2 linked regions of the Variovorax paradoxus B4 genome follow. The protein of the gene in region 1 binds, or shares a complex with, the protein of each later gene. Links are inferred from orthologs where the notes say so. Each region holds a gene or a part of one and is shown in the gene's direction. Other genes may lie near its edges.

Region 1 (11,051 bases):
ACAGTCGCAGGCAGTCTCGGCACGCGCTGTCTCCGGATCTCTGATCCAGATCAACAGTTGCATGGGCCTGTGGTGAAAAGCACCATGCGGCGGCACCATTTGATGCAGATCAGTGCCGTGCGGCGGCCGCGCTCGACAATGCGGCCACCGCTGCACGCTGTGCGCCGCCTTTCGTTTTTCCTGGAGATTGTTCCCATGCTTCGTCACCGCCTCGCTGCCATCGCCGTCCTGGCGCTCGCTTCTTCTTCCTCCGCCTTTGCTGCCGACTGCAGCATCGAGATCGAAGGCAACGATGCCATGCAGTTCAACAAGCCCGCCATTGAGGTGAGCAGGAGCTGCAAGGAATTCACCGTCAAGCTCAAGCACGTCGGCAAGCTGCCGAAGCAGGCCATGGGCCACAACTGGGTGCTTGCCAAGACGGCCGACGTGCAGGCGGTCGCCGCCGACGGCATCGCTGCGGGCCTGCCGCAAAACTATGTGAAGGCCGGCGACGCGCGCGTCGTGGCGCACACCAAGGTCATCGGTGGCGGCGAAAGCGACAGCGTGACCTTTCCGGTCGCCAAGCTGGGCGCGGCCGACAGCTACACCTTCTTCTGTTCCTTCCCCGGCCATTCCTCGATCATGAAGGGCACGCTGAAACTCGTGAAGTAAGGGCGCGGGCGACCCCGCCGCCGCGTCGGGACGCCCCGGCTTCCTACAATGCCGGGATGTCTCTTTTCGGCTCGTACGACGCCACTGCCGGCGCACCCCCATCCCCAGCGGCCGATTCGCCCCTGCTCGCCAACCTCAACCCGGAACAGCGCGCCGCGGTCACCCTGCCTGCGGGCAATGCCCTGATCCTCGCCGGCGCCGGCTCGGGCAAGACGCGGGTGCTGACCACCCGCATCGCCTGGCTGCTGCAGACCGGCCAGGTCTCCGCCGGCGGCATCCTGGCCGTGACCTTCACCAACAAGGCCGCCAAGGAAATGATGACGCGGCTGACGGCGATGCTGCCGGTCAACGTGCGCGGCATGTGGATCGGCACCTTCCACGGCCTGTGCAACCGCCTCCTGCGCGCGCACTGGAAGCTGGCCAACCTGCCGTCCACCTTCCAGATCCTCGACACGCAGGACCAGCTCTCGGCCATCAAGCGGCTGATGAAGCAGTTCAATGTCGACGACGAGCGCTTTCCGGCCAAGCAGACCCAGTGGTTCATTGCCGGCGCCAAGGAAGACGGCCTGCGTCCGAAAGACGTCGAAATCCGCACCGAGGACGACCGCAAGAAGGTCGAGCTCTACCAGCTCTACGAAGAGCAGTGCCAGCGCGAAGGCGTGGTCGATTTCGGCGAGCTCATGCTGCGCAGCTACGAGCTCCTGCGCGACAACGACCCGGTGCGCGAGCACTACCAGCGGCGCTTCCGCCACATCCTGATCGACGAGTTCCAGGACACCAACCGCCTGCAGTACGCGTGGATCAAGATGCTCGCGGGCAACACCGTCGCTGGCCAGTTCGTGCCGGGCGAGCACAACAGCGTGATCGCGGTGGGCGACGACGACCAGAGCATCTACGCCTTTCGCGGTGCGCGCGTGGGCAACATGGCCGACTTCGTGCGCGAGTTCGACGTGCAGCACCAGATCAAGCTGGAGCAGAACTACCGCAGCTACAGCAACATCCTCGACTCGGCCAACGAGCTCATCAGCCACAACAAGAAGCGCCTGGGCAAGAACCTGCGCACCGACCAGGGCCCCGGCGAGCCGGTGCGCGTGTACGAGTCGCCCACCGACCTGGCCGAGGCGCAGTGGATGGTCGAGGAAATGCGCCAGCTCGTGCGCGACGGCTTCGACCGCAAGGAAATGGCCGTGCTCTACCGCAGCAATGCGCAGAGCCGGGTGATCGAAACGGCGCTTTTCAACGCCTCGGTGCCGTACCGCGTGTACGGCGGCCTGCGCTTCTTCGAGCGCGCCGAGATCAAGCACGCGCTGGCCTACCTGCGCCTGCTCGAGAACAAGGACGACGACACCAGCTTCCTGCGGGTGGTCAACTTTCCGCCGCGCGGCATCGGCGCGCGCACGCTGGAGCAGCTGCAGGATGCGGCGCGAACGGCGGGGCGTTCGCTGCACGATGCGGTGAGCGTCGTCGGCGGCAAGGCCGGTGCCAACCTCACTGGCTTCGTTGCCAAGATCGACGTGCTGCGCGAGCAGACCCAGGGCGTGAGCCTGCGCGAGATCATCGAGCTGGTGCTCGACCACAGCGGCCTCGTCGAACACTACAAGGCCGACCGCGAAGGCGCCGACCGGATCGAGAATCTGGAAGAGCTGGTGAACGCGGCCGAGAGCTTCGTCACGCAGGAAGGCTTCGGCCGCGATGCAGTGGCGCTGCCCATCGACGAACTGCGCCAGTCGCCCGCGAGCCAGGGCATCGACCCGAACCAGCCCGTCATCGACGAGCCGCTCGCGCCCGATGCCGAAACCGGCGAAACACTGAGCCCGCTGGCCGCGTTCCTCACGCATGCAGCGCTCGAGTCGGGCGACAACCAGGCGCAGGCCGGGCAGGACGCGGTGCAGTTGATGACCGTTCACGCCGCCAAGGGCCTGGAGTTCGACTGCGTGTTCATCACCGGCATGGAAGAGGGCCTGTTCCCGCACGAGAACTCGATGAGCGATTTCGAGAGCCTCGAGGAAGAGCGCCGCCTGATGTACGTGGCGATCACGCGCGCGCGCAAGCGCCTGTACCTGAGCCATTCGCAAACGCGCATGCTGCACGGCCAGACGCGCTACAACGTGAAGAGCCGCTTCTTCGAAGAGCTGCCCGAAGGCGCGCTCAAGTGGCTCACGCCGAAGAACCAGGCCTTCACGCCCTCGGCCTTCGGCTATGGCGGCGGCTATGCCAGCACGCGCGGCGGCGGTGGCAGTTACGGCAGCGGCAGCGGTGGCGGCTACGGTGGCAGCAAGGACACCTTCGCGAGCCCGCCGGTGCCGCCGCAGAAGACCGCGCCCTCGCACGGCCTGCGCTCGGGCATGCAAGTGTTCCACAACAAGTTCGGCGAAGGCACGGTGCTGTCGCTCGAAGGCACGGGCGACGACGCGCGCGCGCAGGTCAAGTTCACCCGGCATGGCGTGAAGTGGCTCGCCCTGTCGGTGGCCAAGCTCACGCCGGTGTGAGCACCGGCCGGGTCGGCCATTGGAACCGGCCGGCGGCTGCCGGCTGTCCCGGGCCGGCGGGCTGCCCGGCGGTCAGTTCGGATCGAAGCTGTCGCGGAAGGTGAACCACGTGGAGCTCAGCGACATGGCCGCGAGCACCAGCGCCGATCCCACGATCAGCACGTTGCCGATGAGGGCGGCGCCGCCGGCCGCCGCGCCCACGCCGATCAGCACGGTGGCGATGAGCCCCATTCCGATGCCCGCGAGCAGGAACACGCCGAACCACGCCAGCACGAAGAGGGCGTAGGCGCCGAAGTTGCGAAACAGCGCCACCACGCTGAAGAAGATGCTCTTCACCGGCTCCACGCCGTGCCAGTGCACGAGTGCCGGGGCGTGCCACATCGCCAGCGAGAGCGGCAGGTTCAGGCACATCAGGAACATGCGTGCCACCTGGAAGTCGCTGCTCGCCAGGGTCTCGGCCGACGGCATGTCGTCGAGCAGGTAGGCGCGTGCCAGCTGCCCGCCGTCGATGAAGCTCGTGAGCAGCACGGCCACCACGAAGTACGCCGCCGAGATCACCCCGAGCTTGACCAGCGCGCGCCATTCGGTGCGCATGGCGGCGGCCACCGCCACGAACATGGCGGAGCCGGTGGGCCGCTGCGCGTGGCCGGCGGTGCCGACGCCCTCTGCGTTGTCGGTGTAGGCCACCGAAGTGGCCACCATCAGGCCCAGCGTCATGAAGGGCAGCAGGATCGGCGCCAGCACGCTGCCGACGAGCGGCAGCAGCGACACCGTCGAGATCAGCGCCATCAGCAGGAAGAACAGCGAGACGAAGGCGAGCGGCTGCCGCCAGAAGGTCTTGAGCCCGAGGCGGACCCATTCGGCGCCGGTTCGCGCCGGCACGATGTGGAGTTTCATTTTTTGAGAATCAGGCGGCCAGCGGCTCGAGCGACTGCGCCATGACGTGCGGGTGGTAGACGCGCTCGCGCAGCACGCGTTCGAAGTGCGCCGGATCGTGCGGCTTCAGCATGCTGGCTTCGCGCGGCAGGTGAAAGTCCCACAGCCGCGAAATCCAGAAGCGCAGCGCCGCGGCGCGCAGCATCGCGGGCAACAGGGCGCGCTCGGCCGCATTCAGCGGGCGCACGGTTTCGTAGGCCGCGAGCAGCGCGTCGGCGCGTTCGGCATCGTGTTCGCCGCTCGAGAGATCGATGGCCCAGTCGTTCAGGCACACGGCCAGGTCGAACAGCCAGGTGTCGGTGCCCGCGAAATAGAAGTCGAACACGCCGGTGAGGCGTGGCGCCGCGCCGGCGTGTTCGCCGGTGGCGAACATCACGTTGTCGCGGAACATGTCGGCATGCACGGGCCCGCGCGGCAGCGCCGCGTAGGCCGACGATTCGGCAATGTGGTTCTGGTAGGCGAGCTCGGCGCGCAGCAGCGCTGCCTGCGATTCGTCGACGTACGGCAGCACCACCGGCACGGTGTCGTTCCACCACGCGAGGCCGCGCAGGTTCGGCTGGATGCGCGGAAAGTCGCGCGCGGCCAGGTGCATGCGCGCCAGCATGGCGCCCAGTTCGGTGCAGTGGGCCGTGCCCGGCGCCAGTTCGCTTCGGCCCGAGAGCCGCTGCACCAGCGCGGCCGGCTTGCCCGCCACCTTGAGCAGCAGCTCGCACGGGGCGTTCGCGGGAATCGTCAGCGCATGGCCCGAGGGCGGCTGGATGGCCGGATCGGCCACCGGCTCGGGCACCGGCAGGCCGCGGCCCGCCAGGTGCTTCATGAGACAAAGGTAGTAGGGGAGCTGCTCGGCGCTGAGGCGCTCGAACAGCGTCAGCACGAACTCGCCGCTTTCGGCGGTCGCGAAATAGTTGGTGTTCTCGATGCCGCCCTCGATGCCGCGCAGCTCGCGCAGGGGGCCCAGGCCGAGGCGCTGCACGAGCGCGTCGGCCTCGCCGAATTCGACTTCGGTAAAAACTGCCATGGCGGTGCTCAGCGTCTCGCTGCCGATGGAAGGCGCAGCACGGTCAGAACTTCATCACGTTCCAGACCCGGGCGCCGTTGCCGTTCGAGTTGGCATCGCCCGAACCCGTGCGCGCGCCTGGATCGTTGGGCCGCACCTCGTAGCCCGGCACGTTGGCCTTGGGCTTCACGTTGATGCTCTGCGTGCGGCCGCCATAGCGCACCTCGTCGACCGAGGCGCCGCTGTCTTCCGTGTGGATGTGCTCGACCTTCTGGTTGCGGCGGCCGTCGGCCTGCTCCTGATTTTGTAGCGGCTCGGCCGGCGCAGGCGTTGCGACGGGTGCGGGCTGCGCCTGGACGGCGGCAACAGGAACGGCAAAGGCCAGCGCCAGCAGGATGCGGCGGGCGACCAGGAGTGTGGGGCTAGGCATGCATGGATTGTAGGCGCGGGGCGCTTTCAGGGTGTCGGCGGGCGGCGCTTGACAGCGTGGTTCGGGATGCCGGTCCGGGCACGGCAAAATGGCCCGATGACCGACAAGAAAACGCTGCTGCTCGTCGATGGCTCGAGCTATCTCTACCGCGCCTTCCATGCCATGCCCGACCTGCGGGCAGTGCCCGGCGACCCGAAGAGCCCCGCGACCGGCGCCATCCGCGGAATGATCAACATGATGACGGCGCTGCGCCGCGAGGTGCGCGCCGACTACGCGGCCTGCATCTTCGATGCGCCCGGCAAGACTTTCCGCGACGACCTGTACCCCGAATACAAGGCCAACCGCTCGCCGATGCCCGACGACCTGCGCAGCCAGATCGACCCCATCCACGAGGTGGTGAAGCTGATGGGATGGCCGGTGCTGTGCGTGCCCGACATCGAGGCCGACGACGTGATCGGCACGCTCGCCAAGACCGCAGCCGGGCAGGGCATCGAGGTCATCGTTTCCAGCGGCGACAAGGACCTGAGCCAGCTGGTGGACGAGCACATCACCATCATCGACACGATGAACGGCAAGAAGCGCGACGTGGCGGGAGTCACGTCGGAGTTCGGCGTGCCGCCCAACCTGATGATCGACTACCAGACGCTGGTCGGCGATGCCGTCGACAACGTGCCCGGCGTCGAGAAGGTCGGCCCCAAGACGGCCGCCAAATGGCTGCTCGAATACGGCTCGCTCGACGCGCTGATCGAGCGCGCGGCCGAGGTGAAGGGGCAAGCCGGCGAGAACCTGCGCAAGGCCTTGGGCAAGCTACCGCTGAGCCGCCAGCTCGTCACCATCCGCACCGATTGCGACCTGGCCACGCACGTCGCCGGCCTGCCTTCGCTCGAAGGCCTGCCGGTGGGCGCGCCGCAGACCGCCGAGCTCAAGCCCTTCTACGAAAGGTTCGGCTTCAAGAGCCTGGTCAAGTCGATCGAGGCGCTGGAAGTGCCGCCCGAGCTGATCGAGGAGAACATCAAGAAGCAGATGGCCCGCGGTGGCGCCGCGAGCACCGACCAGGGTGGCCTGTTCGACGAATCGACCGAGCTCGGCGCGCTGGAGGCCGCTGCGCCCGCGAGCAACCTCCAGTACGAGACCATCACCACCTGGGAGCAGTTCGACGCCTGGCTCGCCAAGCTCGAGGCCGCCGAGCTGGCCGCCATCGACACCGAGACCACGTCGCTCGACGAAATGGTCGCGCGCATCGTCGGCGTGAGCTTCAGCATCGAGCCCGGCGCGGCGGCCTACATTCCGCTCACGCACAACTATCCCGACGCGCCCGCGCAGCTGCCCATCGACGACGTGCTCGCCAGGCTCAAGCCCTGGCTCGAAAACCCGGCGAAGAAGAAGCTCGGCCAGCACATCAAGTACGACCGCCACGTGCTCGCCAACCACGGCATCGAGGTGCAGGGCTATGCGCACGACACCATGCTGCAAAGCTATGTGCTCGAGGCGCACCGGCCGCACGGCCTCGCAAGCCTGGCCGAACGCCACCTGGGCCGCAGCGGCATCTCGTACGAAGACCTGTGCGGCAAGGGCGCGCACCAGATCCCGTTCAGCCAGGTCGACATCGCCAAGGCCGCCGAATATTCGTGCGAGGACAGCGACCAGACGCTCGACGTCCACCTGGCGCTGTGGCCGCAGATCGAGCGCGACGAGAAGCTGCGCTTCATCTACCAGCTCGAGATGGATTCGAGCGAGGCGCTCTACCGCGTCGAGCGCAACGGCGTGCTGATCGACGCGCCCACGCTCGCCGCACAGAGTCACGAACTCGGCACGCGCATCATGGCGCTCGAGCAGGAGGCCTACGAGATCGCGGGCCAGCCCTTCAACCTGGGCTCGCCCAAGCAGATCGGCGAGATATTCTTCACCAAGCTGGGCCTGCCGGTGGTCAAGAAGACGCCGAGCGGCGCACCCAGCACCGACGAGGAAGTGCTCGAGAAACTGGCCGAGGACTATCCGCTGCCGGCCAAGATCCTCGAGCACCGCGGCCTGTCCAAGCTCAAGGGCACGTACACCGACAAGCTGGGCCAGCTCGCCAACCCGCGCACCGGCCGCGTCCACACGCACTATGCGCAGGCGGTGGCGGTCACGGGGCGCCTGTCGAGCAACGATCCCAACCTGCAGAACATCCCGATCCGCACGCCCGAAGGCCGCCGCGTGCGCGAAGCCTTCATTGCGCCGGCCGGCAGCGTGATCGCGAGCGCCGACTACTCGCAGATCGAGCTGCGCATCATGGCCCACATCAGCGGCGACGAGTCGCTGCTGCGCGCCTTCAGGGACGGCATCGACGTGCACCGCGCCACTGCGGCGGAGGTGTTCGGCTCCACGCCCGACCAGGTGTCGAGCGAGCAGCGGCGCTATGCCAAGGTGATCAACTTCGGGCTCATCTACGGCATGAGCAGCTTCGGCCTGGCGCGCAACCTGGGCATCGAGACCAAGGCCGCGGCTTCCTACATCGAACGCTACTTCGCGCGCTATCCGGGCGTGAAGGCGTACATGGACGAGACCAAGGCGCTGGCCAAGGAAAAGGGCTACGTCGAGACCGTGTTCGGCCGGCGCCTCTACCTGCCCGAGATCAATTCGCCCAACGGTCCGCGCCGCGGCGGCGCCGAGCGCGCGGCCATCAACGCGCCGATGCAGGGCACGGCGGCCGACCTGATCAAGCTCAGCATGATCAAGGTACAGAACGTGCTTGACGAAGAAAAGCGCGCCACCCGCATGATCATGCAGGTGCACGACGAACTGGTGTTCGAAGTACCCGAGGCCGAGGTCGAATGGGTGCGCACCGAAATCCCGCGCCTGATGGCCGGCGTGGCGGAACTCAAGGTGCCGCTGCTGGCCGAGATCGGCATCGGTCCCAACTGGGACAAGGCGCACTGACCCAGCCCAACGAAAGAAAGAAGAAGCACGCACATGACATTCCAGCCCCGCAAATTCCTGCTCGCCGCCGTTTGCGCCGCCTGCCTCGGCACCGCGTTTGCCGCCCCCGATGCCCGCATCGCCTCGCTGGCCGCCAAGGAAAAGCCCGCGCTGCTCGAGACGCTGAAGGAGCTGGTCTCGATCGAATCGGGCAGCCGCGACCTCGAAGGCCTGGAGAAGATCTCCGACCTCATCGCCGCGAAATTCAAGGCCATGGGCGGCGAGGTCGAGCTGATCGACCCGAGCGCCGAGGCCTACCGCATGGAAGACACGCCCGAGAAGATCGGCAGGGTCGTGCGCGCCACCTTCAAGGGCACGGGCAAGAAGAAGATCATGCTCATCGCGCACATGGACACGGTCTACACCGTGGGCATGCTCAACAAGCAGCCGTTCCGCGTCGAAGGCGACAAGGCCTATGGCCTGGGCATTGCCGACGACAAGCAGGGCGTGGCGGTCATCACGCACACGGTCGCGATGCTGCAGGCGCTGAAGTTCAAGGACTACGGCACGCTCACCGTGCTGATCAACGGCGACGAGGAAATCAGCTCGCCGGGTTCGCGCACGCTCATCACGCGGCTGGGCGGCGAGCACGACGCGGTGCTCTCGTTCGAGGGCGCCTCGGTCAAGGAAGACAAGCTCTCGCTGGCCACCGCGGGCATTGCCTCGGTCTCGCTGAACGTCACGGGCAAGGCCTCGCATGCGGGGTCGGCGCCGGAGCTGGGCGTGAATGCGCTCTACGAGCTGTCGCACCAGATCCTGCAGATGCGCGACCTGTCCGACCCCGCCACGGGGCTCAAGATGAACTGGACCATCTCGCGCGCGGGCAGCAACCGCAACGTGATTCCGGCCAGCGCCACCGCGGGCGCCGACGTGCGCGTGCTCAAGGTGAGCGACTACGACCGCATCGAGCAGCAGGTGCAGGAGCGCGTGAAGAAGCAGCTGATTCCCGAGGCCAAGGTCGAGATGAAGTTCGAGCGCCGCCGTCCGCCACTGGAGGCCACCGATGCCTCGCGCGCGCTCGCCAAGCATGCGCAGCAGATCTACAAGGACGAGCTCGGCCGGCCGCTGGGCGCCGACGACAAGGTGGCCGGCGGCGGCACCGATGCCGCCTTTGCCGCGCTCAAGACCAAGGCGCCGGTCGTCGAGCGCTTCGGCCTGCAGGGCTTCGGCGCGCATTCGGCCGATGCCGAGTACGTGCTGGTCGACTCCATCGAGCCGAGGCTCTATCTTGCAACCCGCATGGTGATGGACCTCTCGCGCAGCAAAATCGGCAACTGACGTCGCCATGCGCCTGCGCCACATCGAGGTCTTCAACGCGATCATGCTCACGGGCAGCGTGAGCGCGGCGGCGCGGCTCATCAACATCACGCAGCCGGCGGTGAGCCGCACCTTGCAGCATGCCGAGCTGCAACTGGGCTTTCCGCTGTTCCAGCGCGCCAAGGGCCGGCTCACGCCGACCACCGAGGCGCTCACGCTGTATCCGCACATCGAGCGGCTGTTTGCGCAGCTCGACGAGGTGCAGCGCCTCGCGGCCAACCTGCGCGCGGGCAGCGACACCGGCGAGCTGCGCATCCTCAGCGTGCTGGCGCTGAGCTACGAGGTGCTGCCGCGCGCGCTCAAGGCGTTCCGCGAGAAGCACCCTGGCTATTCGATCACCGTCGAGTCGCTGCACTCGCCGCAGATCATGTCGGCGCTGCTGCTGCAGGAGGCCGACGTGGGCTTCGTCTTCAGCCCCGCGGTGCATCCCTCGCTCACGCAGGAAACGCTCGCCGACACGCGCATGGTGTGCATCGCGCCCAAGGGCATGCTGCCGCGCGCGCTGGTGCGCAACGGCTCGGTGGCGCTGCACGACCTGGTCGACCGGCCGGTGATCGGGCTCGACAGCCGCGACCCGGTGGGCACCAGCCTGAGCCAGGCCTGCCGCCAGGCGGGCGTCGGCTTCCAGCAGGCGGTGGTCACGGTGCAGACCTACCACGCGGCGCTGTCGATGGCGCACCACGGGCTGGGCGTGGCGCTGGTCGATGGATGCACGGCCCGTTCGGCGGACGCCGCCAAGGTCGACGTGCTGGCGCTGGAGCCTCACATTCCGGTGCCGGTGCGCGCCTTGCGTTTCGCGGGGAGGCCCGATTCGGTGGCGGTGCGCGGCATCACGCGCTGCATGCGCGAGGCGATCGAGCAGGCCGTCTGACCCGTGGCGGGGCAACTCAGGAAGCCGCGCTCTCCAGTGCCTGCGCAATCCGCTGCGCCGAGCCGAAGGCCAGCGTGAAGCCCAGCGCGCCGTGGCCCGTGTTGAACAGCATGTTCGCCGGCGCGCTCGGCAGCCGCCCGATGATCGGCAGCCCCTTGGGCGTGGCCGGCCGCATGCCGGTCCACGGATGCAATTCTTCGAGCCGGCTTGCATGCGGGAACACGGCGCGCGTGGCGGCGGCCAGCGTTTCGATGCGCGTGGCCGGAATGCTCGCGTCGTGCCCCACCAGTTCCGCCATGCCCGCCACGCGCAGCCGCGAGCCGATGCGCGCGAACACCACCTTGCGGGCGCTGTCGGTCACGTTCACGCGGGGCGCCGCGCCCGGTGAGGGGTCGACCTCCA
Region 2 (10,875 bases), 690 kb from region 1 along the record:
ACCCACGGCCGCCATGCGCAAAGCGCCGCGCCAGGCGCGCTCGAAGGCCACGGTGGATGCCATCGTCGAGGCGGCTGCTCGCATTCTTGCAACCGGCGGCGCGGCCGGCTTCTCGACCAATCAAGTGGCACAAGCCGCGGGCGTGGGCATCGGCTCGCTCTACCAATACTTTCCCGACAAGCACGCCATCGTCGAGGCCATCCGAAGGCATCATCTCGACGAAGTGCTGGCGGCCCTCCGCGCCGCCAGCGCATGCCGGGGTGCGCCCAGGGCGTGCGCCGAGACGCTGGTCGATGGCCTGGTCGCGGTGCACGCGGGCAAGCCGGGCCTGCATCGCGCGCTGCTGGAGCTTGCGCCTGCGCACACGGGTGAGGCGCAGGCGGCAGACGGCTTCGAGCAGGCGTACGCCGATGCCTATGTGGAAGTCGTGAAGGCGCTGCGAGGGCGGCAGCCCACAACGCGTGCGCAGGCCATGGCGCTGGTGCTGTCGGGCGCCGTGGAGGGCGCGATTCACGCAGCGGCTCGCGCCGGGCTGGTCGCTTCACCCGCGTTTCGCCGGCAGCTCGTCGATCTGGTCATGGCCTACCTGGTGCACGAACGGCAACCGTCTACGCGTTGAGCACCTTCTTGATCGGCGGCTTCACGTCCGATCGCTGAGGCGGCAGCATCGGCTGGTGCTCGCGCGCCGGGTTCAGGATGATCGAGGTGGCCGTCTCGGTGAGGATGCAGAACTTGGTGACCACCGCATCGAGGTGGCTCACGTCGATGACCGCGATCTCCAGGATCCAGCTGTCGTCGCCTGTCACGTTGTAGGCATTGACGCATTCGGGCGTCTGCTGCACCAGTTCCACCACGCGCGCATAGTCGGCGCGGCCCACGCGGATGATCGCGCGGATGCCGTAGCCGAGCTTGCCGAGGTTCACGGTCGCGCGGTAGCCACTGATCACGCCCGCGGCCTCGAGCTTCTTCACGCGCTCCGTCACGGCCGGCTGGCTCAGGTGCACGCGCCGGCCGAGTTCGGCCATGGTGAGCCGCGCATCGGCCTGCAGTTCGGCCAGGATGCGGGTGTCGTGGGCATCCAGCGCGGGGTTCAAGGTGAAGTCCATGCAACTCCTTCAAATCGACGGTACGGAACGCAAAGAACCATGAAATGTGCATGGTTGCGAGAAGATTGCTTTCATACCATGGACGGCGTTTCTCTACCAACAAGACAACATCGACATGCCCACTCTCGCATCCCCCGCCCAAGCCGCGTCCGGTCCCGCGCGCACCGCGCTGCCACCGCTGCTGTGGCTCTGCCTGGCCGCCACCTGGGTGGTCTGGGGCTCGACCTATCTGGCGATCAAGTACGCGCTGATCAGCTTCGCGCCGTTTCTTCAGATGGGCTCGCGCTTCCTGTTCGCGGGCGTGCTGCTCGCTGCCTGGATGCGCTGGCGCGGGGCCGCCTGGCCCTCGCGCGAGCAGTGGCGCAATGCCCTCGTGGTCGGCGCGTTGATGCTGGGTGGCGGCATGGGCGGCACGGCCCATGCCGAAGTGTCGATCGGCTCCGGGCTGGTGGTGGCCTTCATCGCGGTGGTGCCGCTGCTGATTGCGCTGCTCAACCTGATCTGGGGCGTGAAGCCGACGCGGCTGGAGGCGGCGGGCATTGCGCTCGGGCTCATCGGCGTGCTGATGCTGACGCAGGGCAGCGGCTTCCAGTCGTCGCCCGCGGGGCTGGCGGCGATTTCCATTGCCTGCATCTGCTGGTCGATGGGCAGCGTGCTGAGCCAGCGCAGCCTGCCGCTCGCGCCCGGTGCGATGGGCTTCGCGAGCGAAATGATCTGCGGCGGCGTGGTGCTGCTGGCGCTCTCGGCCCTCTCCGGCGAACAGCTGGTGTGGCCGCCGCGGCCCGAGGCCGCCGCGGCCTGGCTCTACCTCGTGGTGTTCGGCTCGCTGATCGCGTTCAATGCCTACATGGTGCTGCTCGCGAGGGCGCCCGCCGCATTGGCCGCGAGCTACACCTTCGTCAATCCGGTGATCGCAATGCTGCTGGGCGTGTGGATTGCCAACGAAACCGTGACGCGCTTCGAGTGGTACGCGGTGGCCGTGGTGCTGGCCGGCGTTCTGCTGCTGCTCTTCAAGCGCCCGCAGAAGGCGAAAGAGAGCTAAGAGGGCTGAGCCCCGCGCTGTTCAGGTACCTGGACGGCGCCAGAAGGCCAGCGTTGCGGCCAGCAGCCACATGCCGGCCGCGCAGCTGCGGTTCAGCATCTTGAGGCCGCGGCGCGAGAGCCAGCGCACGGCCTGCGTTCCGGCGGCCGCATAGGCCAGCATCACGCAGGTGTCGAGCGCCACGAAGATCGCGCCGAGCAGCAGGTACTGCGTGCCCTGCGGCTTGGCGATGTCGATGAACTGCGGCAGGAAAGCGGCGAAGAACAGCACCGTCTTGGGGTTCGACAGCGCGACGAGCAGGCTGCGCATGAGCGCGACGCGGCCATGCGGGCGAACCTCGATGGCGGATTTGGCCAGCGCCGTGCCGAGGTCGGTTGCGTCGCTGCGCCACAGCTTGACGCCGAGCCAGACCAGGTAGGCGACACCCGCCACGCGGATCGCGTTGAAGAGCAGTTCCGACGCGGCCAGCAGTGAGCCGAGCCCGAGCGCAACCACCGCGATCAGCGTGACGCTCCCGAGCGACGCGCCGGCAATGCCCCAGCTTGCGCGGCGCATGCCGCCGTCGATGCCGTTGGACAATGCCAGCAGCATCGTCGGGCCGGGGATCACGGCCAGTGCGATCGAGGCGACGACGTAGATGAGCAGGGTGTCGAGGGTCATGGCTTGGCGGCGGGTGGTCGTTGTTGCGAGGCGGCGCGGGCACGCGCCAGCGCGGCTTCGACGATGGATCGCCTGCGCGTGTCGGCAGCCTGCGGTTCGGCGATGGCGGGCGCTTCTTCCGCGCCCTTGCGCTTGTCGGTACGACGATGCTCGGCATGCAGCTTGTAGCGCCCCAGCGCGGCCTCCGCCTGTGCCTGCGACCAGGCCTGCCAGCCGCTGCGGCCCGGCGTCTCGACCTCGAGCGAGATGCAATCGACGGGGCAGGCCGGAATGCAAAGCTCGCAGCCCGTGCAGTGCGCTTCGATCACGGTGTGCATGCGCTTGTTGATGCCCACGATGGCGTCGGTCGGGCAGGCATCCAGGCAGAGCGTGCAGCCGATGCACCAGGCTTCGTCGATGACCGCCATGGCGCGTGGCCCTTCGGTGCCGAACTGCGGGGCGATAGGCTGCGCCTCGCGGCCGGTGAGCCGCGCCAGCCTGGCAACACCTTCCGCGCCGCCGGGCGGGCATTGGTTGATGCCAGCCTGGCCGTCAGCCACGGCTTGCGCATACCCTGCGCAATCGGGGTAGCCGCAACGTGTGCACTGCGTCTGCGGCAGTGCATCGTGGATGCGTGCGGCCAGCCCGTTCACTTCCTGCGTGCCGCGGGCTTCTTGACGGCGGCAACCGCCGCCGCTTTCCTGGCTGCGACATTCTTGCTGGCTGCAACGGCAGCCGTGTTCCGCCCCGGCTTGATCCGGTCTTCGGCCGGCAGGCTTTCGCGCGCACCGGCGCGGCGCTGGGGCTGGTCGTGGGCCGCGATGAACTTCAGCACCTCGGGGTAGACCAGTTCGCGCCAGCGGCGGCCGCTGAAGATGCCATAGTGGCCCGCGCCCTTGACTTCGTAGTGCTCGCGCTGCGAAGCGGCAACGCCGGTGCACAGGCTGTGCGCGGCCTCGGTCTGGCCCGAGCCCGAAATGTCGTCGAGTTCGCCCTCGACGGTCAGCAGGGCGGTCGAATGGATGTCCTGCGGGCGCACGCGCTCGATCTGGCCCTTGGGGTTCCTGACGTCCCAGGTGCCGTTCACGAGTTCGAACTTCTGGAACACGGTGCGGATCGTGTCGAGGTAATAGTCGGCGTCCATGTCGAGCACGGCGTTGTACTCGTCGTAGAACTTGCGATGGGCCTCGGCGCTCGCGTCGTCGCCCTTGATGAGGTCCTTGAAGTAGTCGTAGTGGCTGCTGGCGTGGCGGTCGGGGTTCATGGCCACGAAGCCCGTGTGCTGCAGGAAGCCCGGGTACACGCGGCGGCCCTCGCCCGGAAAGCCTTGCGGCACGCGGTAGATCACGTTGTTCTCGAACCACTCGAAGCTCTTGTTCATCGCCAGGTTGTTGACCGCGGTGGGCGACTTGCGCGCGTCGATGGGGCCACCCATCATCGTCATGGTGAGGGGCAGCTGTTCGCCGCGGCTGGCCATGAGCGACACGGCCGCCAGCACCGGCACGGTCGGCTGGCACACGCTCACCACGTGGCAGTTGCCGTACTCGGCCTGCAGGCGGCGGATGAACTCCTGCACGTAGTTGACGTAGTCGTCGAGGCGGAACTCGCCCTCCGACATGGGCACGAGGCGTGCGTTCTTCCAGTCGGTGATGTAGACCTTGTGGTCCTGCAGCATGGTGCGCACCGTGTCGCGCAGCAGCGTGGCGTAGTGGCCCGACAGCGGCGCCACGATCAGCACCACGGGCTGGCTCTTGAGCGTCTTGAGGATGTGCGGTTCGTCGGTGAAGCGCTTGAAGCGGCGCAGCTCGCAAAAAGGCTTGTCGAGCTCGACCGCCTCCTGGATCACCACGTCTTCGCCGTCGACTTTGACGGACTTGATGTTGAACTCGGGCTTCTCGTAGTCCTTGCCGAGGCGATAGAGCAGGTCGTAGCCGGCGGCCATGCGCTGGGCCATCGGCAACTGGCCCCATACGGCGCCCTGGCCGTAGAGCTTGGACGCCGCTTGGGCGAAGTCCGAGAACGGTTCCATCAGGGAACGCTGGGCTTCGTAGAGTTGATAGAGCATCGCTGGTCTGGGAGTGGAATGTTGCGGTGCAATATATCAGCGCACGCGCTGCATTGCAGGGGGCCTAACCCCTACATCGACCCCGCCGCAAGGGCCGTTTCGGGACCAAGAATGTGAAGGAATCGTCAAGGAAGGATTCCCTCACACTTTGCTGTCACTCAGATGACCTTGGCAATCGACGCGCAGACGTAGTCGATGTTCTTGCTGTTGAGCGCGGCCACGCACATGCGGCCGGTGTCGGTGCCGTACACGCCGAACTCGTTGCGCAGGCGCACCATCTGGTCCTTGCTGAGGCCCGAGTAGCTGAACATGCCGATCTGCGTGGTGATGAAGCTCATGTCTTCCTTCACGCCGGCGGCCTTCAGGCCGTCGACCAGCTTCTGGCGCATGGCCTTGATGCGCACGCGCATTTCGCCGAGTTCCTTTTCCCACAGGGCGCGCAGCTCGGGGTTGCCGAGCACCGCGGCCACCACGGCGCCGCCGTGGATCGGCGGGTTGCTGTAGTTGGTGCGGATCGCGATCTTGAGCTGCGACAGCACGCGGCCGGCTTCTTCCTTGTTCTCGCACAGCACCGAGAGGGCGCCCACGCGTTCGCCGTAGAGGCTGAAGCTCTTCGAGAACGAGGTCGAGACGAAGAAGGTCAGGCCCGCATCGACGAACTTGGCCACGGCGGCGCCGTCTTCCTTCAGGCCGTAGCCGAAGCCCTGGTAGGCCATGTCGAGGAAGGGCACCAGGCCCTTGGCCTTGACCGTGGCGACGACCTGGTCCCACTGCTCGGGCGTGATGTCGTAGCCGGTCGGGTTGTGGCAGCAGGCGTGCAGCACGACGACGGTGCCGGCGGGCGCCGCGTTGAGCGCGGCCAGCATGCCGTCGAAGTTGATGCCGCGCTTGGCGGCGTCGTAGTAGGGATAGCTTTCGACCTCGAAGCCCGCGTTGGTGAAGAGGGCGCGGTGGTTTTCCCAGCTCGGGTCGCTGATCAGCACCTTGGCCTGGGGGTTGAGCTTCTTGAGGAAATCGGCGCCGACCTTGAGGCCGCCGGTGCCGCCGATGGCCTGGATGGTGGCCACGCGGCCCGATTGCACGGGCTCGCTGTCGGCACCGAAGACCAGTGCCTTGACCGCGTTGTCGTACGCCACGATGCCGTCGATCGGCAGGTAGCCGCGCGCGGTCGGTGCTTTCATCATGTTCTGTTCGGCGGCCTGAACGCACTGGAGCAGGGGCAGCTTGCCGTTGTCGTCGTAATAGACGCCGACGCCGAGGTTGACCTTGTTGGGGTTGGTATCGGCTGCAAACTGCTCGTTGAGGCCGAGGATCGGGTCGCGCGGTGCCATTTCGACCGCGGTGAACATAGACATGGAAAGGTCCTTTGGGATGAAAGCTTCGCTGCAACCGGAGGAGGCTTTATCCTTTCCGGTTGCCTTGAATTTTACCGGCGCGAGCGCCACCTGTCGGGAACAGCCATGCCAGAGAACAACGAAGCCATAGCAGACCTGAAGAAACTGGACCCGATCGGTCCGGCAAAGCAGGGCGAATTCATCCAATATCCCGGTTCGCCTTTCGAACTTTTCCAGCCCTATCCGCCGGCCGGAGACCAGCCGAAGGCCATCGAAGGGCTGGTCGAGGGCGTGCTCGACGGCGAGGTGTTCCAGACGCTGCTGGGCGTCACGGGCTCCGGCAAGACCTTCACCATGGCCAACGTGATCGCGCGGCTGGGCCGCCCGGCCATCGTCTTTGCGCCCAACAAGACCCTGGCGGCCCAGCTCTACAGCGAATTCCGCGAGTTCTTCCCGAAGAACGCCGTCGAGTACTTCGTGAGCTACTACGACTACTACCAGCCCGAGGCCTACGTGCCCCAGCGCGACCTGTTCATCGAGAAGGATTCCTCGATCAACGAGCACATCGAGCAGATGCGGCTGTCGGCCACCAAGAGCGTGCTGGAGCGGCGCGACACGGTCATCGTGGCCACGGTGAGCGCCATCTACGGCATCGGCACGCCCGAGGACTACACGCAGATGCGTTTCATCATGCGGGTTGGGGACAAGATCGGCCAGCGCGACGTGATCGGCCGGCTGATCCGCATGCAGTACACCCGCAACGAGCAGGACTTTTCCCGCGGCACCTTCCGCGTGCGCGGCGACACCATCGACGTGTTTCCGGCCGAGCACAGCGAACTGGCCATCCGCATCGAGCTGTTCGACGACGAGATCGAGACGCTGCAGCTGTTCGACCCGCTCACGGGCCGCATCCGTCAGAAGATCCCGCGCTTCACGGTGTACCCGTCGAGCCACTACGTGACGCCGCGCGACAAGGTGCTGAGCGCGGTCGAAACCATCAAGATCGAGCTGGCCGAGCGGCTCAAGGAATTCGTGTCGCAAGGCAAGCTGGTCGAGGCGCAGCGGCTGGAGCAGCGCACCCGCTTCGACCTCGAGATGCTGGCCGAGATCGGCCACTGCAAGGGCATCGAGAACTACACGCGGCACCTCTCGGGCGCCGCGCCGGGAGAGCCGCCGGCCACGCTGACCGACTACCTGCCGAAGGACGCGCTGATGTTCCTCGACGAGAGCCACCAGATGATCGGCCAGCTCGGCGGCATGTACAACGGCGACCGGGCGCGCAAGACCACGCTGGTCGAGTACGGCTTCAGGCTGCCGAGCGCACTGGACAACCGGCCGCTCAAGCTGGAGGAGTTCGAGACGCGCATGCGCCAGTGCATCTTCGTTTCGGCCACGCCCGCGCAGTACGAGAAGGACCATGCCGGCAACGTGGTCGAGCAGCTGGTTCGGCCGACCGGCCTGATCGATCCCGAGGTGGAGGTGCGCCCCGCGACCCACCAGGTGGACGACGTTCTGGGCGAGATCCGCATCCGCGTCGAGAAGAACGAACGCGTGCTGATCACCACCCTGACCAAGCGCATGGCCGAGCAGCTGACCGACTACCTGGGCGACAACGGCGTGAAGGTGCGTTACCTGCACAGCGACGTCGACACGGTCGAGCGGGTGGAGATCCTGCGCGACCTGCGCCTGGGCAGCTTCGACGTGCTGGTGGGCATCAACCTGCTGCGCGAAGGCCTGGACATTCCCGAGGTGTCGCTGGTCGCCATCCTCGACGCCGACAAGGAGGGCTTCCTGCGCGCCGAGCGCTCGCTGATCCAGACCATCGGCCGCGCGGCCCGCAACCTGAACGGCAAGGCCATCCTGTACGCCGACCGGATGACCGAATCGATGAAGAAGGCCATCGGCGAGACCGAGCGCCGGCGCACCCGGCAGATTGCCCACAACGAGGCCCATGGCATCACCCCGCGCAGCATCGTCAAGCAGGTGCGCGACCTCATCGACGGCGTCTACAGCGAAAAGACGGGCAAGGAAATGGCCAAGCTCGACCTGGAACGCGCCAAGGTCGAGGACATGAGCGAAAAGGACATCGCCCGCGAGATCAAGCGGCTCGAAAAGCTCATGATGGAGCATGCCCGCAACCTCGAATTCGAGAAGGCGGCGCGGGTGCGCGACCAGCTGGCGCTGCTGCGGGAGCAGGCTTTTGGCGCCGCCGGCGGGGACAATATCGCGATCCTGCCGTCCTAGGCCGGGGTTCCGGTTTCTTCAAGCCGTTTCCGCAGGGGTTTACCCGAGCAGACTCCAGGGCCTTCTGCTATACTTGACCGAAATACTCAACAACAAGAAAAAAGAACTTCGCGATGAAGAACCGATCCCACCGGCTGGTTCACCAGCGCCAGGGGTCGGGCAGGGCGGAGACGAAGTCACCGCGGCCTTGGGGCACGGTGTCATTTCAACGGTAAGCACTTGAAGGAGCTTGCGATGCGTCTCACTACCAAAGGCCGTTTTGCGGTCACAGCAATGATCGATCTGGCGCTGCGTCAGAACACCGGTCCGGTCACGCTGGCTGCGATCAGCCAGCGGCAGCAGATTTCATTGTCGTATCTCGAACAGCTGTTCGGCAAGCTGCGCCGCCACGAGCTGGTCGAGTCGACCCGCGGCCCCGGCGGCGGCTACAGCCTCGGCCGCAAGGCTGCGGATATCACCGTCGCAGACATCATTGTTTCCGTCGATGAGCCCATCGATGCCACGCAATGCGGCGGCAAGGAAAACTGCCTCGGCGAAGCCGGCCGCTGCATGACGCACGAGCTCTGGGCCTCGCTGAACCAGCGCATGGTCGAGTTCCTGGATTCCGTCACGCTGCAGAAGCTGGTCGACGACCAGATCGCCAAGGGCGTGCAGATCGAGAACAAGCCGGTCGTCAAGCGCGCCATTTCCGCGCAGCCGGTGGTCAAGCCGATTCGCGTGAACGCGCCGAATTCGGTGTTTGCCCTCGGCAACGCCTTCGCGAAGTCCTGAAGCCGTGGAGCGCCTGCGGGCGCTGCCGCGAGAAGCCCAGATCAAAGAAACAACCCCACGCCAGCCCGAGCCAGCCATGGACGTCACTCCTCATTTCCCGATCTATCTCGATTACGGCGCCACCACGCCGGTCGACCCGCGTGTGGTCGATGCCATGATCCCCTGGTTGCGCGAGCACTTCGGCAACCCGGCGTCGCGCAGCCATGCCTGGGGCTGGGAGGCTGAAGAGGCGGTCGAAAAGGCGCGCGGCCAGGTGGCTGAGCTGATCAATGCGGACCCCCGTGAAATCGTCTGGACGTCGGGTGCGACCGAATCGATCAATCTCGCGCTCAAGGGCGCAGCCCAGTTCTACAAGGGCAAGGGCAAGCACCTGATCACCCTGAAGACCGAGCACAAGGCCGTGCTCGACACCATGCGCGAACTCGAGCGCCAGGGCTTTGAAGTCACCTACCTCGACGTCGAGGAAAACGGCCTCGTCGACCTTGAGAAGTTCAAGGCCGCGATCCGCCCCGACACCATCCTGGCCAGCGTGCTGTTCGTGAACAACGAAATCGGTGTGATCCAGGACGTGGTCGCGATCGGCAATGTCTGCCGCGAAAAGGGCATCATCTTCCACGTCGACTCGGCCCAGGCCACCGGCAAGATCGACATCGACATCACGAAGCTGCCCGTCGACCTGATGAGCCTCGCCTCGCACAAGACCTACGGCCCGAAGGGCATCGGCGCGCTGTACGTGCGCCGCAAGCCCCGCGTGCGGCTCGAGGCGCAGATGCACGGCGGCGGTCACGAGCGCGGCATGCGTTCGGGCACCTTGCCCACGCACCAGATCGTCGGCATGGGCGAGGCCTACCGCATCGCCAAGCTCGAAATGAAGGACGACATCGCCCATGCGCGCCGCCTGCAGAAGCGTCTGCTCGACGGCCTGAAGGACGTCGAGCAGGTGTTCATCAACGGCGACCTCGAACACCGTGTGCCGCACAACCTGAACATGAGCTTCAACTACGTCGAGGGCGAGTCGCTGATCATGGGCATCAAGGGCCTGGCGGTGTCGTCGGGCTCGGCCTGCACCTCGGCCAGCCTCGAGCCCAGCTACGTGCTGCGCGCCCTGGGCCGCAGCGACGAGCTGGCCCACAGCAGCCTGCGCATGACCATCGGCCGTTTCACGACCGAGGAAGAAATCGACTACGCCATCTCGACCATCAAGCACAACGTCGCGAAGCTGCGCGAGCTGAGCCCGCTGTGGGAGATGTTCCAGGACGGCGTCGACATCAGCACGATCCAGTGGTCGGCCCACTGACGCATTGAACAAAGTTTGAGAGGTACACCATGGCATATTCATCCAAGGTCATCGACCACTACGAAAATCCCCGCAACGTCGGCTCCTTCGAAAAGGGCGACGACTCGGTCGGCACCGGCATGGTCGGCGCGCCGGCCTGCGGCGACGTCATGAAGCTGCAGATCAAGGTCAACCCCGAAACCGGCGTGATCGAAGACGCGCGCTTCAAGACCTATGGCTGCGGTTCGGCCATTGCCTCGTCCTCGCTCGTGACCGAATGGGTCAAGGGCAAGACGCTCGACGAAGCCGCGGCACTCAAGAACGCGCAGATCGCCGAAGAACTGGCCCTGCCGCCCGTCAAGATCCACTGCTCGATCCTGGCCGAAGACGCCATCAAG

Evidence for each region.
Region 2: the proteins of VAPA_RS08065 (region 1) and uvrB are in contact, whole or in part, in a crystal structure (PDB 7EGT), measured with the Thermus thermophilus proteins. The link is inferred for Variovorax paradoxus B4 from one-to-one orthologs. Residues at the interface, in WP_096412145.1 of Thermus thermophilus: His654, Arg656, Phe657, Gln666, Asp668, Glu669, Lys680, Arg681, Leu682, Ser683, Lys685, Tyr686, Ala687; in WP_096411307.1 of Thermus thermophilus: Glu23, Leu25, Arg26, Asp27, Gly28, Glu29, Arg30, Phe31, Arg55, Glu326, Asp327, Phe328, Glu379, Ser382, Gln383, His398, Gly400, Arg401.

Annotation. Positions count from the first base shown.
Region 1 is NC_022247.1:1,762,774-1,773,824, forward strand. Bases 311-3,423 are described here. They hold VAPA_RS08065 (UvrD-helicase domain-containing protein), read left to right. Parts: upstream 311-707; coding sequence 708-3,140; downstream 3,141-3,423. Other genes in these bases: azu (azurin), read left to right, coding at 311-651; VAPA_RS08070 (BPSS1780 family membrane protein), read right to left, coding at 3,213-3,423. In the rest of the region: more of azu, read left to right, coding at 196-310; more of VAPA_RS08070, read right to left, coding at 3,424-4,037; VAPA_RS08075 (homoserine kinase), read right to left, coding at 4,048-5,094; VAPA_RS08080 (hypothetical protein), read right to left, coding at 5,138-5,503; polA (DNA polymerase I), read left to right, coding at 5,600-8,422; VAPA_RS08090 (M20/M25/M40 family metallo-hydrolase), read left to right, coding at 8,456-9,739; VAPA_RS08095 (LysR family transcriptional regulator), read left to right, coding at 9,747-10,649; VAPA_RS08100 (D-amino acid dehydrogenase), read right to left, coding at 10,666-11,051. UniProt on the Escherichia coli protein: A helicase with DNA-dependent ATPase activity. Unwinds DNA duplexes with 3'-5' polarity. Translocates on single-stranded DNA with 3'-5' polarity. Initiates unwinding more efficiently from a nicked substrate than double-stranded DNA.
Region 2 is NC_022247.1:2,443,652-2,454,526, forward strand. What follows is about bases 5,935-8,871. They hold uvrB (excinuclease ABC subunit UvrB), read left to right. Parts: upstream 5,935-6,312; coding sequence 6,313-8,430; downstream 8,431-8,871. Other genes in these bases: VAPA_RS11365 (amino acid aminotransferase), read right to left, coding at 5,935-6,207; iscR (Fe-S cluster assembly transcriptional regulator IscR), read left to right, coding at 8,665-8,871. In the rest of the region: VAPA_RS11335 (TetR/AcrR family transcriptional regulator), read left to right, coding at 1-619; VAPA_RS11340 (Lrp/AsnC family transcriptional regulator), read right to left, coding at 609-1,106; drug/metabolite exporter YedA, read left to right, coding at 1,222-2,148; VAPA_RS11350 (LysE family translocator), read right to left, coding at 2,170-2,808; VAPA_RS11355 (RnfABCDGE type electron transport complex subunit B), read right to left, coding at 2,805-3,440; VAPA_RS11360 (polyhydroxyalkanoate depolymerase), read right to left, coding at 3,437-4,852; more of VAPA_RS11365, read right to left, coding at 5,011-5,934; more of iscR, read left to right, coding at 8,872-9,201; VAPA_RS11380 (IscS subfamily cysteine desulfurase), read left to right, coding at 9,278-10,498; Fe-S cluster assembly scaffold IscU, read left to right, coding at 10,528-10,875. UniProt on the Escherichia coli protein: The UvrABC repair system catalyzes the recognition and processing of DNA lesions. A damage recognition complex composed of 2 UvrA and 2 UvrB subunits scans DNA for abnormalities.